DNA from 4 places in the Streptomyces sp. NPDC088147 genome. Region 2 is predicted to be linked to each of the others. Evidence: riboswitches for the same ligand, from Rfam matches in the RefSeq annotation. Region 2 holds a riboswitch; each other region holds the start of a gene.
What was found. Region 2 has a riboswitch for cobalamin ahead of ACIOGX_RS36035 (ribonucleoside-diphosphate reductase subunit alpha). Riboswitches for the same ligand answer to the same signal wherever they lie in the genome.
Positions count from the first base shown of each region.

Region 1: it holds a riboswitch for cobalamin, as region 2 does, so the genes downstream of both, ACIOGX_RS10555 (cobalamin biosynthesis protein) here and ACIOGX_RS36035 (ribonucleoside-diphosphate reductase subunit alpha) in region 2, are expected to answer to the same signal.
Region 3: it holds a riboswitch for cobalamin, as region 2 does, so the genes downstream of both, ACIOGX_RS35320 (RNA-guided endonuclease TnpB family protein) here and ACIOGX_RS36035 (ribonucleoside-diphosphate reductase subunit alpha) in region 2, are expected to answer to the same signal.
Region 4: it holds a riboswitch for cobalamin, as region 2 does, so the genes downstream of both, ACIOGX_RS05850 (ABC transporter substrate-binding protein) here and ACIOGX_RS36035 (ribonucleoside-diphosphate reductase subunit alpha) in region 2, are expected to answer to the same signal.

Region 1 is NZ_JBIUSY010000002.1:1,209,306-1,212,522, forward strand. Features, by position in the region: gene ACIOGX_RS10550 (cobyric acid synthase) at 1-207, opposite strand, end outside; gene ACIOGX_RS10555 (cobalamin biosynthesis protein) at 204-1,232, opposite strand; cobalamin riboswitch at 1,265-1,408, opposite strand; gene ACIOGX_RS10560 (hypothetical protein) at 1,665-1,892, opposite strand; gene ACIOGX_RS10565 (inorganic phosphate transporter) at 1,907-3,190, opposite strand.
Region 2 is NZ_JBIUSY010000014.1:73,446-76,662, reverse strand. Features, by position in the region: gene mctP (monocarboxylate uptake permease MctP) at 1-1,354, shown strand, start outside; cobalamin riboswitch at 1,481-1,622, shown strand; gene ACIOGX_RS36035 (ribonucleoside-diphosphate reductase subunit alpha) at 1,775-3,217, shown strand, end outside.
Region 3 is NZ_JBIUSY010000013.1:40,013-43,229, reverse strand. Features, by position in the region: gene ACIOGX_RS35320 (RNA-guided endonuclease TnpB family protein) at 1-907, opposite strand, end outside; cobalamin riboswitch at 1,343-1,478, opposite strand; gene ACIOGX_RS35315 (DUF302 domain-containing protein) at 1,953-2,477, shown strand; gene ACIOGX_RS35310 (NAD(P)/FAD-dependent oxidoreductase) at 2,684-3,217, opposite strand, start outside.
Region 4 is NZ_JBIUSY010000002.1:109,083-112,299, forward strand. Features, by position in the region: gene ACIOGX_RS05840 (amino acid permease) at 1-1,090, shown strand, start outside; gene ACIOGX_RS05845 (Mov34/MPN/PAD-1 family protein) at 1,178-1,591, shown strand; cobalamin riboswitch at 1,644-1,776, shown strand; gene ACIOGX_RS05850 (ABC transporter substrate-binding protein) at 1,825-2,823, shown strand; gene ACIOGX_RS05855 (iron ABC transporter permease) at 2,831-3,217, shown strand, end outside.

The DNA.
Region 1 (3,217 bases), on a different contig from region 2:
CTGGGCCTGCATCGCCTGGGCCCGGCCGATCTCCGCGCCCTCGCGCGTCACGAACGAGTTCAGCGACATGTTCTGCCCCTTGAAGGGCGCGACCTTCACGCCACGGCGCACCAGCCAGCGGCAGATCCCCGCCGTGACCACGCTCTTGCCCGCGTCGGAGGTCGTGCCGGCTATCAGCAGCCCCCCGCCGCGCCCGCCCCCGCTCATCCGCGCCCCCTTCGCCCGGCCCCGCGGCGCAGCGCGCGCTGGGCGAGTCCGTACCCGAAACGGCCCGCCACACAGACCGCGAGGGCGGCCCCGGTCACCCGGCGCGACAGCCGTACGGCCCGCTCGATGTCCGCCGTCCCGACCGGCCGGCCCTCGCCGTTCAGCACCGGCCTGTGCTCCACCCGCCCGCCGTACGCGAGCGTCCCGCCCAGCCGTACGCCCAGCGCGCCGGCGAACGACGCCTCCACGGGGCCCGCGTTGGGGCTCGGATGCTTACGGGCGTCCCGCCGTACCGCCCGCAGGGCCGCGCCGGGATCGCCGCCGACTCCGCCGGCCAGCGCACCGGCGAGTACGGCGGTCAGCCGGGCGCCCGGCCGGCCCACGACATCGTCGAGCCGGGCCGAGGCCCAGCCGAACCTGCGGTACCGGGGCGAGAGATGACCCACCATCGCGTCCAGCGTGTTCACGGCACGGAATCCGGCGAGCCCCGGCACCCCCGCCACCGCCCCCCACACCAGCGCGCCGACGACCGCGTCGGAGGTGTTCTCGGCGACCGACTCCACCACGGCGCGCGCGATCTGCTGTCCGTCGAGCGCCTGCGGGTCGCGGCCGCACAGATGCGGCAGCCGCTCCCTGGCCCGTTCGATGTCCCCGGCGGTGAGCGCCGCGCCGATGGCCCGTGCCTCCCGTCCCAGGGAGGTGCCACCGACCACGGCCCAGGTGGTGGCGGCGGTCAGCGCCACGGACGCGGTGCGGTGGTCGCGTACGCCCCGGGCGGCCAGCGCCGCGATTCCGGCGGCGCCTCCGGCGCACACCACGGTGTGCAGTGCGCCCCATCCCCGGTGGTCGCGCCACAGCCTGCGCTCGACGGCCGTCGCCGCCCGGCCGAACGCGGCGACGGGATGGCCCCGGCGCGGATCGCCGAACAGCAGATCGCCCAGGAGGCCCACGGCGGCGCCGTAGGCGAAAGCACGCTCGGCGGGCCGACCCCGGCCGCGCACGACGGCCGAACGGCGGCCAGACATGGCGAAATGTCCTCACTCAGGGTCCGCGCCCCGGCTCGACGTGATGCGGCGGCGAGAGTTCCTGGCTCCTGGAGACGTGGCTCGCAGTGACAGTGGCGGGACCGCGCCGGATTCGCACCGGCTTCCTCTTCTGCCGTCGTCAATGGCCCCGGAAGTCCACCACGCAGCGCAAACACCCGTCAACTCATCCCTGACCAGCGACGGGACAGTGTGCCGAGCCCCACACGCCACCCCCGCCCCACGAGCACCGAAGAACCGGCCCGGCGCGTGAACCGGCCCGGCGCGTGAACCGGCGTGGCGCGTGAACCGGCCCGGCGCGTGAACCGGCGTGGCACATGAACCGGCGTGGCACATGAACCGGCCCCGGCGCGTGACGGACGCGCCGGGGCCGGCCCGGGTCGAGGTGGCGCGGCCGTTCCGGCCGCCCGGCGGTCAGGCGACGATCAGATAGATCCCGTACGCGACGGCCGCCACGCAGAGCGCGAAGCAGGTGTACGCGCCCGCGCGGGCCAGTGCCACGGATCCAGTGGCCCCCTGCGCGCTCGCCGACTCCTGCTTGGCGAGGCCCACGATGCCGAGGGTGAACAGGCCCACGAGGGCGACGGTGGCCACGAGGCTGACACCGAAGACGGAACCGAGTGCTGCCCAGTCGATGTTCATGCGGTTTCTCTTCCTTACACCGTGGCGGTTCGCGCGGGCTCGCCCGCGGCGTCCGTGGAGCCAGGGGCCGGGATGGTGGTCGACAGTTCCTGCGCGGCACCGGTCGTGGGCGGCGGGGTGACGGCCGCGATGGCGGCGGTGACGACGCCCGCGGGCTCGGTGGTCCCGGCGCCTTCCGTCGCGCCGGCGGCTCCGGCCTCGTTCTCGTTCACGTTGGTGTGGTCGACCGGCCGGCGGCGCGAGGCGAGCCAGATCGCCCCGGAGATCGCGACCAGCAGGACGGCGACGACCGCGACGCCCCAGGTGCCCTGGCCGGTGAGGAACTCGGCCCCGGCGGCGACCAGGCCCGCGGCGGGCAGGGTCAGCCCCCAGGCGATGAACATCCGGCTGGCGGTCGACCAGCGGACCACACCGCCCTTGCGGCCGAGGCCCGCGCCCATCACGGCGCCGGAGCAGGACTGGGTGGTGGAGAGCGAGAAGCCCAGGTGCGAGGAGGCCAGGATGACGGTCGCGGCGCTGGTCTGGGCGGCGAAGCCCTGCTGCGGCCGGAGATCGGTGAGGCCGGTGCCCATGGTGCGGATGATGCGCCAGCCGCCGAGATACGTACCGAGCGCGATCGCCACTCCGGCGGAGACGATGACCCACATCGGCGGGTTGGAGCCGGGGGCGAGGACGCCGCCGGTGACCAGCGCGAGGGTGATGACGCCCATGGTCTTCTGCGCGTCGTTGGTGCCGTGCGCGAGGGAGACGAGACCGGCGGAGGCGATCTGTCCGGCGCGGTAGCCCTTGGCGGTCGCCTTGTCGTCCGTACGGCGGCCGATGCGGTACGTCAGCCGCGTCGCGAGCAGCGCCGCGAGACCGGCGACGACCGGCGCGGCGAGCGCGGGGATCAGCACCTTCGTGATGACGACGCCGCCGTTGACCCCCGAGGCGCCGACCGACATCAGGGTGGCGCCGATCAGGCCGCCGAAGAGTGCGTGGGAGGAGCTCGACGGAAGGCCGAGCAGCCAGGTGAAGAGATTCCACAGGATGGCGCCGACGAGCGCCGCGAAGATCACTTCTGTTCTGATGCCCTGTTCGTTGATGAGTCCGCCGGAGATCGTCTTGGCGACCTCCACGGACAGGAACGCGCCGACAAGATTCAGGACGGCGGACATGCCCACCGCGATCTTGGGCTTCAGAGCGCCGGTCGAGATGGTCGTCGCCATCGCGTTCGCGGTGTCGTGGAAGCCGTTCGTGAAATCGAACACGAGAGCCGTCACGATCACGATCGCGAGCAGCAGCGTGATGTGTTCCATTGACCCAGGACCCAGGCAATCTTTTGA
Region 2 (3,217 bases):
GCTGATCTTCACCTTCCTGCCCCGGCTCTGGTCGGTGTCGCACAAGCACGGCTACGTCACCACCTCGGACTTCGTACGGGGCCGGTTCGGCTCGAAGGGCCTGTCGCTGGCGGTCGCCCTCACCGGCATCCTCGCCACGATGCCGTACATCGCGCTCCAGCTCGTCGGCATCCAGGCGGTACTGGACGTGATGGGCGTCGGCGGCGGCGAGAACACCCACTGGTTCATCAAGGACCTGCCGCTGCTGATCGCCTTCGGTGTGCTCGCCGCGTACACCTACTCGTCGGGGCTGCGGGCGCCCGCGCTGATCGCCTTCGTCAAGGACACGCTGATCTACATCGTGATCGTCGTGGCGATCATCTACATCCCCATCAAACTGGGCGGGTTCGACGACATCTTCGCCAAGGCGGGCGACGCCTTCGCGCAGACCAACCCGGCGACCGGCCAGCCACGCGGCTCGCTCGCGCCGGGCGAGGCCGGGCAGTGGGGCTACGCCACGCTGGCGCTCGGTTCCGCGCTCGCGCTCTTCATGTATCCGCACTCCATCACGGCGACGCTCTCCAGCCGCAGCCGTGAGGTGATCCGGCGCAACACCACGATCCTGCCGCTGTACTCCCTGATGCTGGGTCTGCTGGCGCTGCTCGGCTTCATGGCGATCGCCGCCGGGATCAAGGTGGACAACGGACAGCTGGCGATCCCGCAGCTCTTCGAGACGATGTTCCCCGACTGGTTCGCGGGGGTGGCCTTCGCGGCCATCGGCATCGGCGCGCTGGTGCCTGCCGCCATCATGTCGATCGCCGCGGCGAACCTCTTCACCCGCAACATCTACAAGGACTTCCTCAAGCCGGACGCCACGCCCGAGCAGGAGACCAAGGTCTCGAAGCTGGTCTCCCTGCTGGTGAAGGTGGGCGCGCTGGCCTTCGTCCTGACCATGGACAAGACGGTCGCGATCAACTTCCAGCTGCTGGGCGGGATCTGGATCCTCCAGACGATGCCGGCGCTGGTCGGCGGCCTGTTCACCCGCTGGTTCCACCGCTGGGCGCTGCTCGCGGGCTGGGCGGTCGGCATGATCTACGGCACGGCGGCGGCGTACGGCGTGGCCAGCCCGACCCAGGCGCACTTCGGCGGCTCCTCCAAGGAGATCCCCGGCCTGGGCGAGATCGGCTACATCGGCCTCACCGCGTTCGTCCTCAACCTGGTGGTGACGGTGGTGCTCACCTTCGCCCTGCGCGCGGCCAAGGCGCCGGAGGGCACGGACGAGACGAGCCCCGCCGACTACACCGCGGACGCGGGCGATCCGGGCGTGAAGGCCGAACTGCCGGCCGCGACCGCGGGCGGCCCCGGAGGCCACTGACGGGTTGTCGTACGGCTCGACGGGCCGCCGGATCCCTTGCTACGAGGGGGATCCGGCGGCCTTTCGCTTGTCCGCGCGGGCCCGAACGGAATGACGCACGACACAACATCTGGGGGGTGGCACCCGAGCCAGCCCCCACATGTATGCTCGACCTCGCTGTCACGCAGGGGAATCCGGTGCGAATCCGGAACTGTCCCGCAACGGTGTGATGTGGTGTGCTTTGCCGTACCCACGAGTCCGAACACCTGCCGACAGTGCGTCCGATTCGACCGAATCGGACGCCGAGACGTCCGGGCCTCGTGGATGGGCCGGTGGGCGCCGTACGCCGTGCTGCCCGCATCCGGGCCGTGCGCTCCGTACCGCGAGAACAAGCCCGCTCCCCTTCCCGACGGCCCAGAGCCGAGCGAGGGAGAGCACCACGTGACCATCGCGCCAGCCGATCCGGCTTCAGGCATCTCCGAGGCCGCCGCGCGGGCGGCCGACGGACCCGGGACCGCACTGCTGCGGACCCTGACGGACCTGACCGCCGATCTGCCCGACACCGACCCCGGAAGAGTCGCCGCCGCCGCGCTGCGCGGCCGCAACGCCCGGTCGGACGAGGCCGAGCTGCGCGCGCTCGCCACCGAGGCCGCCGCGGGGCTCATCTCGGAGGACCCCGCCTACTCCCGGCTCGCGGCGAGGCTGCTGACCCGCACCATCGCCGACGAGGCCGCGGACCAGGGCGCCGTGGCGTTCTCCGCGTCCGTCGCCGTCGGCCACCGCGAGGGCCTGATCGCGGACCGTACGGCCGCCTTCGTCACGCTCCACGCCGACGTCCTCGACGCGCTCATCGACCAGGATGCCGACGACCGCTTCGGCTACTTCGGGCTGCGGACCCTCTACAGCCGCTATCTGCTCCGCCACCCGATCACCCGCCAGGTCATCGAGACCCCGCAGCACTTCATGCTGCGCGTGGCCGCAGGACTGGCCGAGGACGAGAACGCCCGCGCGCTCGACGAGGTCGCCGCGCTCTACCGGCTGATGAGCCGGCTGGACTACCTCCCCTCCTCCCCCACCCTCTTCAACTCCGGTACGCGCCACCCGCAGATGTCCTCCTGCTACCTGCTGGACTCCCCGCTGGACGAGCTGGACTCGATCTACGACCGGTACCACCAGGTGGCGCGGCTTTCGAAGCACGCGGGCGGCATCGGGCTCTCGTACTCCCGTATCCGCTCGCGCGGTTCGCTGATCCGGGGCACCAACGGGCACTCCAACGGCATCGTCCCGTTCCTGCGCACCCTCGACTCCTCGGTCGCGGCCGTCAACCAGGGCGGCCGGCGCAAGGGCGCCGCCTGCGTCTACCTGGAGACCTGGCACGCGGACCTGGAGGAGTTCCTGGAGCTGCGCGACAACACCGGCGAGGACGCCCGCCGTACACACAACCTGAACCTCGCGCACTGGATCCCGGACGAGTTCATGCGCCGGGTCGAGTCCGACGGCGACTGGTCCCTCTTCTCCCCCGCCGACGTGCCGGAACTGGTCGACCTGTGGGGCGACGCGTTCGACACGCGCTACCGCGAGGCGGAGGCCGCGGGACTGGCGCGCAGGACCATCCCGGCCCGGGAGCTGTACGGCCGGATGATGCGCACCCTCGCCCAGACCGGCAACGGCTGGATGACCTTCAAGGACGCCTCGAACCGTACGGCCAACCAGACCGCCGAGCCCGGCCGCGTCGTCCACTCGTCCAATCTCTGCACGGAGATCCTGGAGGTGACGGACGACGGCGAGACCGCCGTCTGCAACCTCGGCTCCATCAACCTCGGTGCGTTCGTGCTGGCGTCGGGGGACATCGACTGGGAGCGGCTGGACGAGACCGTCCGTACG
Region 3 (3,217 bases), on a different contig from region 2:
CGAGGGCCTGCTGCGCGCCCTTCAGACGCTTCAAGTGAGCTTCGAGGCTACGGGGGTTGGGGATGGTGGTGCCGGTGGAGAGGGTGGCGATGTCGCGGACACCGAAGTCGATGCCGAGCGGGCCGCCGGAGCGCTGCCGCACGGACGGGGCGGTACGGATCTCACGGACGCGTGCGACAGTCAGGGAGACGAACCAGCGGCCGGACGAGTCACGGGAGACGCTTCCGCGTACGATACGGGCCGCCGGGACCGCGCCGGTTGCTTTGCAGGCCGAGCACCTGTCGGACCTTCCCGCGGCGGCGGCCGGGACCCTGCCCATCGTGTCGCAGGCGGGGCAGGGCACCTCGTCCTTGCGCAGAAGGCGGCCGATCTTGCGGGTGGACTCGAACGTCTTCACCGTGCCGATCCTGGGAAGCCTGATGTGCTTGCCGTCGACGATCTGCAGTCCACCTCCGTGGAGCTGGAAGGAGTCGCGGACGCGGCCTTTCCGTTTGAAGCGGGGACGGCCGACACGGCGTGCTCCGCTCTTGCGGGCCTTGAAGAACCTCTTCCAGGCTTCGGCCGCGTCCCGCAGGGCGGCCTGGTACGTACCGGAGTAGTTGTCCGCGACCCAGGCGACGCCGACCGTGGTGGTGCCGGTTGCCCGGTCGGTCCACTCGGTGGTGTCCTTCCATACCGTCCACGCCTTGCACAGATCGAAGTGTCCGGGGATGCGGGTAGCTGGTTCTCCGACTCCCGCGGCCTTTTCGGCGGCGTAGGCGTCGAGCGCGTCAGCGGTGCGGGCGATGCCCCAGTTGTAGGCGAAGCGGGCGCCGCCCGCATGGGAGAGGAAGGCACGCTCCTGCCTGGGAGTCGGGTCCAGGGCGTATTTGTACGCTTGCTGGACAACGCAACGTTCGACCGGCATGAGAAACCTCCTTGTCCGTCCTGTCCTGCGGTTTTCCGCGCGAACCGCACGCTGCGGGATGCGGATGTGGTCAGTGCCCGGCCGGGAAGATGACCGGCTGTCGACAGGGAGCGTGTGGGGCCCGGACGGACCGGGCTGCTTCAGCCGCCCCGGTCCTCAGGTTCGTGCGCGGCGCCGAGGTGTCGGCGTAGATCGCGCACCGGAAACGGCCGGAGCGGTGATCACACACAACGGGGTGAGAGCCAGACCGAGGGCGGCCGTGGCCGCGAGAGTACGGCGGACAGATATCAGGTGCACGGAAGTGCCTTCCTGGTGTGGGACGTCTGCCGCCCAGACCGCACCCGACAGTCCGCCGCCACCGTCCATGCGCAAACCGCGCGGCGGGGCGCAGCAGACCGGAGCTGCGGGCTTCGCGCTGCAGACCATGACAGTGGGAAGCGGTGCACGTCACGCGCCGGGTGTTCCGACTCACGGCCCGGACGGGCCGCATACGGTTGCAGGTCAGCGCCGGATTCCCACCGGCTTCCCCCAGTCACGCACGCATTCAGTTGTCGCTCCGGATACCGAAGTCACCGCATGCTACGGCTGGTTGACGGATTACCACCAGACCCAATCGCGGGAGGGCAGGCCCCGGAGGGGGAAGAGGGCCTCGTACATCTTCGCGCGCCACTGGGCCGCGACGCTGTCCGGGTACCGTTCCGCCGCGACACTGTCCGGGTACCGTTCCAGAGTCGCTGGTCCCACCCCGGCGAGGGGCGGTCACCTCCACCGCGCCGGCAGCGCACTCCTTCGGGCCCGTCCTCACCGAGGGCCTGACGTGTCGTCCCGGCCGCTATCCCCGCATTCTGACTCCAGCCCGGCCGCGCAGCTCACGCCGGGCACGTCGCTTCGCTCGATTTGCCCCGGCGGTGAGCCCGTCATATCGTAAATTTCAATCAGGGGGAGATCGTGGTAGCCGGGCATTCCCGTGTCATTCCCGCAGGCTCCGCCGGCCGGTTACGTGGGCTGCCTTGAAGCATTGATCCCAAAATCAGGGAGCTATCGCATGGCCAGCCGACACAGCCACACCGTGACCCGGGTAGACGTTTCCACGGGAATTTCCTACGACGACTTCGTGAACGCATTCGAGAAAGCGGCGCCCGCGTTCGATCCGGGATCGATGGAACGCATTGCCGAAACCGGGGGCAGTTGGGACGACGTTCGCGCCGCGATGGCCGTGAGCGCGCCCAATGACCTGGTCCGCTACGCCCGGATCAATGGCACCTCACTGTTCAGTATCGCAGGACACAACACCAGGTCGATGGAGTACTTGACCGGCAATCACGTCATCGCCGAGACCATGTTCCGTCATGATCCGAAGGCGCTCCTCTATGCGCCCTTGCGGATGCTGGTGTACAGCGACGGCGACGGCAATGCGGTGTTCAGCATGCATCGACCAAGCGACGAATTCGGCAGTCTCGGAATTCCAGAGGTGACGAAAGTCGGGGAGGATCTGGATCGCATCGTGGTCAATCTGCTGCGGGTTTGCGGTGTCGATGCTTCGCAGGAATTCGCCCGGCACTCGGAGTAAGTTCAGAGAGCGGGCCACCTCCAGAGCGTCGTTCGAAGTCGAGGCCGATGGACGACAAACCCTTCTGTTTACGCCATTAGATCCAGCCCCGCCCTTCCATCCATAACAAGGACGCGGCCCGCAAGGAACAGAGCCACGCCCAGTCCACCGGCTGCCCCCGCGATCTGCCGCACCGTTCGCTCTCCACAACCGACCGGCGGGGTCAGTCAGTTGAGGCCGGCGAAGGAGCGGAAGAGGTGTTCGGCGAAGGCAGGGTCGTGTTGGTTGTCGACCAGGTGCTGGATGTACCCGCTGGGGTCCAGGCGCGCTGTGGTCAGGGTGCTTTCGTAGGCCGGTGTGAACTCCTCACGCAGTTGTTGGGCGTATTTCGACAAGGCGGCGTCCGCCTGCTGGGTGTCGTCGAGGGGGAAGTCCAGGCGCTCGGCGAGCATTTCGGCCTGGATGAAGGCGTCGCTGATCCCCCGCCCGGGTGTGGGGTCCTTGTTGTGTGCGGCGTCACCGACCAGCGCCCATCCGGGGCCGTGTGGCCGACGGAAGAAGTTGGGAAGGTCCGAACAGCAGTACAGACGGTCTTCCTGCTTTCCTTCGGTGAGTTGTCCGTCCAGCTCCGCCGACGATCGCCTGGCCATCTCCCGGTAGGTGTGCTGCCGGTCGTCGTGGGCGGGGATCGTACGGGAGACCTGCACGGATACGAGGGTCAGCCCGTCCTGCGTGGGAATGCAGCCGGCGCCCATGCCGTG
Region 4 (3,217 bases), on a different contig from region 2:
GGCGGAACTGACCGCCGCGGCCATCTACATCCACTTCTGGTTCCCCCAGATCCCCCAGTGGGTCAGCGCCCTGGTCTTCCTGGTGGTGCTCTTCGGCGTCAACCTGATCTCGGTGAAGATCTTCGGCGAGGTCGAGTTCTGGTTCTCGATGATCAAGGTCACCGCGATCATCGGAATGATCGTCATCGGTCTCGGCGTGCTCACCCTCGGCTTCTCCGACGCCGGTGACACCGCCAGCGCCTCCAACCTCTGGGCCCACGACGGGATCTTCCCCAACGGCATCGGCTCCAGCCTGATGACCCTCCAGGGCGTCATGTTCGCCTACCTCGCCGTCGAACTGGTCGGCGTCACCGCGGGCGAGTCCGAGAACCCGGAGAAGACCCTTCCCAAGGCGATCAACACGCTGCCCTGGCGCATCATCGTCTTCTACGTGGGCGCGCTGTCGGTCATCCTCGCGGTCGTCAAGTGGACCGAGTTCTCGGCGGGCGCCAGCCCCTTCGTCCACGCCTTCGAGACGATGGGCATCCCCCTCGCGGCCGGCATCGTCAACTTCGTCGTGCTGACCGCCGCGCTCTCCTCCTGCAACTCGGGGATGTACTCCACCGGCCGGATGCTCCGCGACCTCGCCGCCAACAGCGAGGCGCCCAAGCTCTTCGGCAAGCTCAACTCCCGCAAGACCCCGGCCTTCGGCATCACCGTCTCCGTCGCCCTCATGGGCATCGGCGTGGTCCTCAACTACATCGTCCCGGAGAAGGCCTTCGGCTATGTGACATCCGTGGCCACCGCCGCCGGTATCTGGACCTGGATGATGATCCTCATCAGCCATATCCGCTACCGCCGCGGGGTACGGGCGGGCCTGCTGCCCGCCTCCTCGTTCCCCGCCCCCGGCGGTTCGCTGTTCAGCTGGGTCGCGGCGGGCTTCCTCGCCCTCGTCACCTGTCTGATCGCGTACGACAAGGACGCACGGGTCTCCCTCTACGTGGGGGCGGTCTGGGCGGTCTGTCTCCTCATCGGCTGGCAGTACCTCAAGCGCCGCGCCCCGCGGACCACGGCCGGCGACTCCACCCCGGAGTACGCCTCCGCGGAGTGAATCCGCCGAGACCCCGACGGCCCCTGGAAAAACCGGGAAACTCCCTCCCGGATCCAGGGGCCGTACTCGTCCCTTTATATTTTCTCCATGCTCACCATCACCCAGGCCCTGCACGACAAGATCGTCGAGCACGCGCGCGCCGACCATCCCGACGAGGCGTGCGGCGTGGTCGCGGGTCCCGCCGGGACCGGCCGGGCCGAGCGGTTCATCCCCATGCTCAACGCCGCTCGCTCGCCCACCTTCTACGAGTTCGACTCGGCGGATCTGCTCAAGCTCTACCGGGAGATGGACGACCGCGACGAAGAGCCGGTGATCATCTACCACTCGCACACCGCGACCGAGGCGTATCCGTCCCGTACGGACATCACATACGCCAACGAGCCGGGCGCCCACTACGTCCTCGTCTCCACCGCCGACCACGACGACTCGGGCCCCTTCCAGTTCCGCTCGTACCGCATCGTCGAGGGCGAGGTCACGGAAGAGGACGTCGAGATCGTCTGAGGCCCGGGACCGACCGAGGCCGGGATCGGCCGAGGCGCCCGTCGCGGCGCTCACCAGGTCTGACACACTGAGCGCCGAACCGAGGCGGCGGGGATCAGGAAGCCGGTGTGAATCCGGCGCGGTCCCGCCACTGTGACCAAGCCCAGCTTGGCAGCCAGGAACTGACCTGCCGCCCTTCTCCCACCAGCCAGGGGACGCGGAAATCCCCCGGAGGAGGCCCTGCCGTGTCTGTGCTGTCCCGGCGCCGCCGTGCGCTCACGTCCGCCGCCATATCCGCCGTACTGCTCCCGCTCGCCGCCTGCGGCGGCGCCACCTCCACGGACGCGAAGGACGGCGCCCCGGCCGCGGCGACCGCGCCCGGCTTCCCGTACACCGTCACCAACTGCGGCGTGAAAACCACCTATCAGGCGCCGCCGAAGCGCGTCGTCACCATGAACCAGCACGTCACCGAAGTGATGCTGGCGCTCGGCCTGGAGAAGTCCCTCGTCGGCACCGCCTGGCTGGACGACCGGATCCTCCCCGCCTACGAGAAGGCGTACAAGAGCGTCCCGGTCCTCGCCGAGGAGTACCCCTCCAAGGAGCGGCTCCTCGCCGCCAACCCCGACTTCGTCTACGGCGGCTACGCCAGCGCCTTCGCCGCCAAGGACGGCCGCGGCCGCGACGACCTCCAGTCCGCGGGCATCCACACCCGGCTCAACGTCGAGAACTGCCCCAAGGGCAGGGCGACCCTCGACGACGTTTACCGGGAGGTCCGCGAAACGGGCCGCACCTTCGGCGTCCCCGACCGCGCCGAGAAGTGGATCGCCACCGCGCGCACCACCGTCACGGACACCGCCGCCCTGCTCAAGGGCGTCGAGCCGCTCTCCGTCTTCGTCTACGACAGCGGCGACAAGACCGCCTTCACCGCCGGCGGCACGGGCATCGGCAACGAACTGATCACCCGCGCCGGCGGCCGCAACGTCTTCGCCGACCTCGGCAAGTCCTTCGGCGACGCCACCTGGGAACAGGTCGTCGCCCGCAAGCCCGACGTCATCGTCATCTACGACTACGGCTCCACCACCGTCGCCCAGAAGAAGAAGCGGCTGCTGGAGGACCCCGTCCTCAAGGACGTACCGGCCGTCAGGAACAAGCGGTTCGCCGTCATGCCGCTCTCGGACGTGGTCCTCGGCGTACGCGCGCCCGACGCCATCGAACGGCTCGCCGCGCAGCTCCACCCCGAGTCCGTCAAGTAACCCGGCCATGACCAGGACCACCCCGCCCGGCCACGGGCGGCTGCGCTACACCCTGGTGCTCGGCTGCCTCGCCGCCGCGCTCGCCACCGCCGTCGTCGCGGGACTCGCCCTCGGCTCCGTACGCATCCCGCCCGGCCAGGTCATCACCATCCTCACCGGCGGCGCCGACCCCAGCCCCTTCCGGACCATCGTGCTCGACGTACGGCTGCCCCGCGTGCTGCTCGGCGTGATCGTCGGCGCCGGGCTCGCCGTCGTCGGCTCCGTCCTCCAGGCGCTCGTACGCAACCGGCTCGCCGACCCCTTCCTCCTCGGCATCTCCTCCGGAGCGTCCGTCGGCGCCGTGCTCGTCATGGTCCTCGGCATCGGCGGCGGGATCACCACCACCGTCGCCATG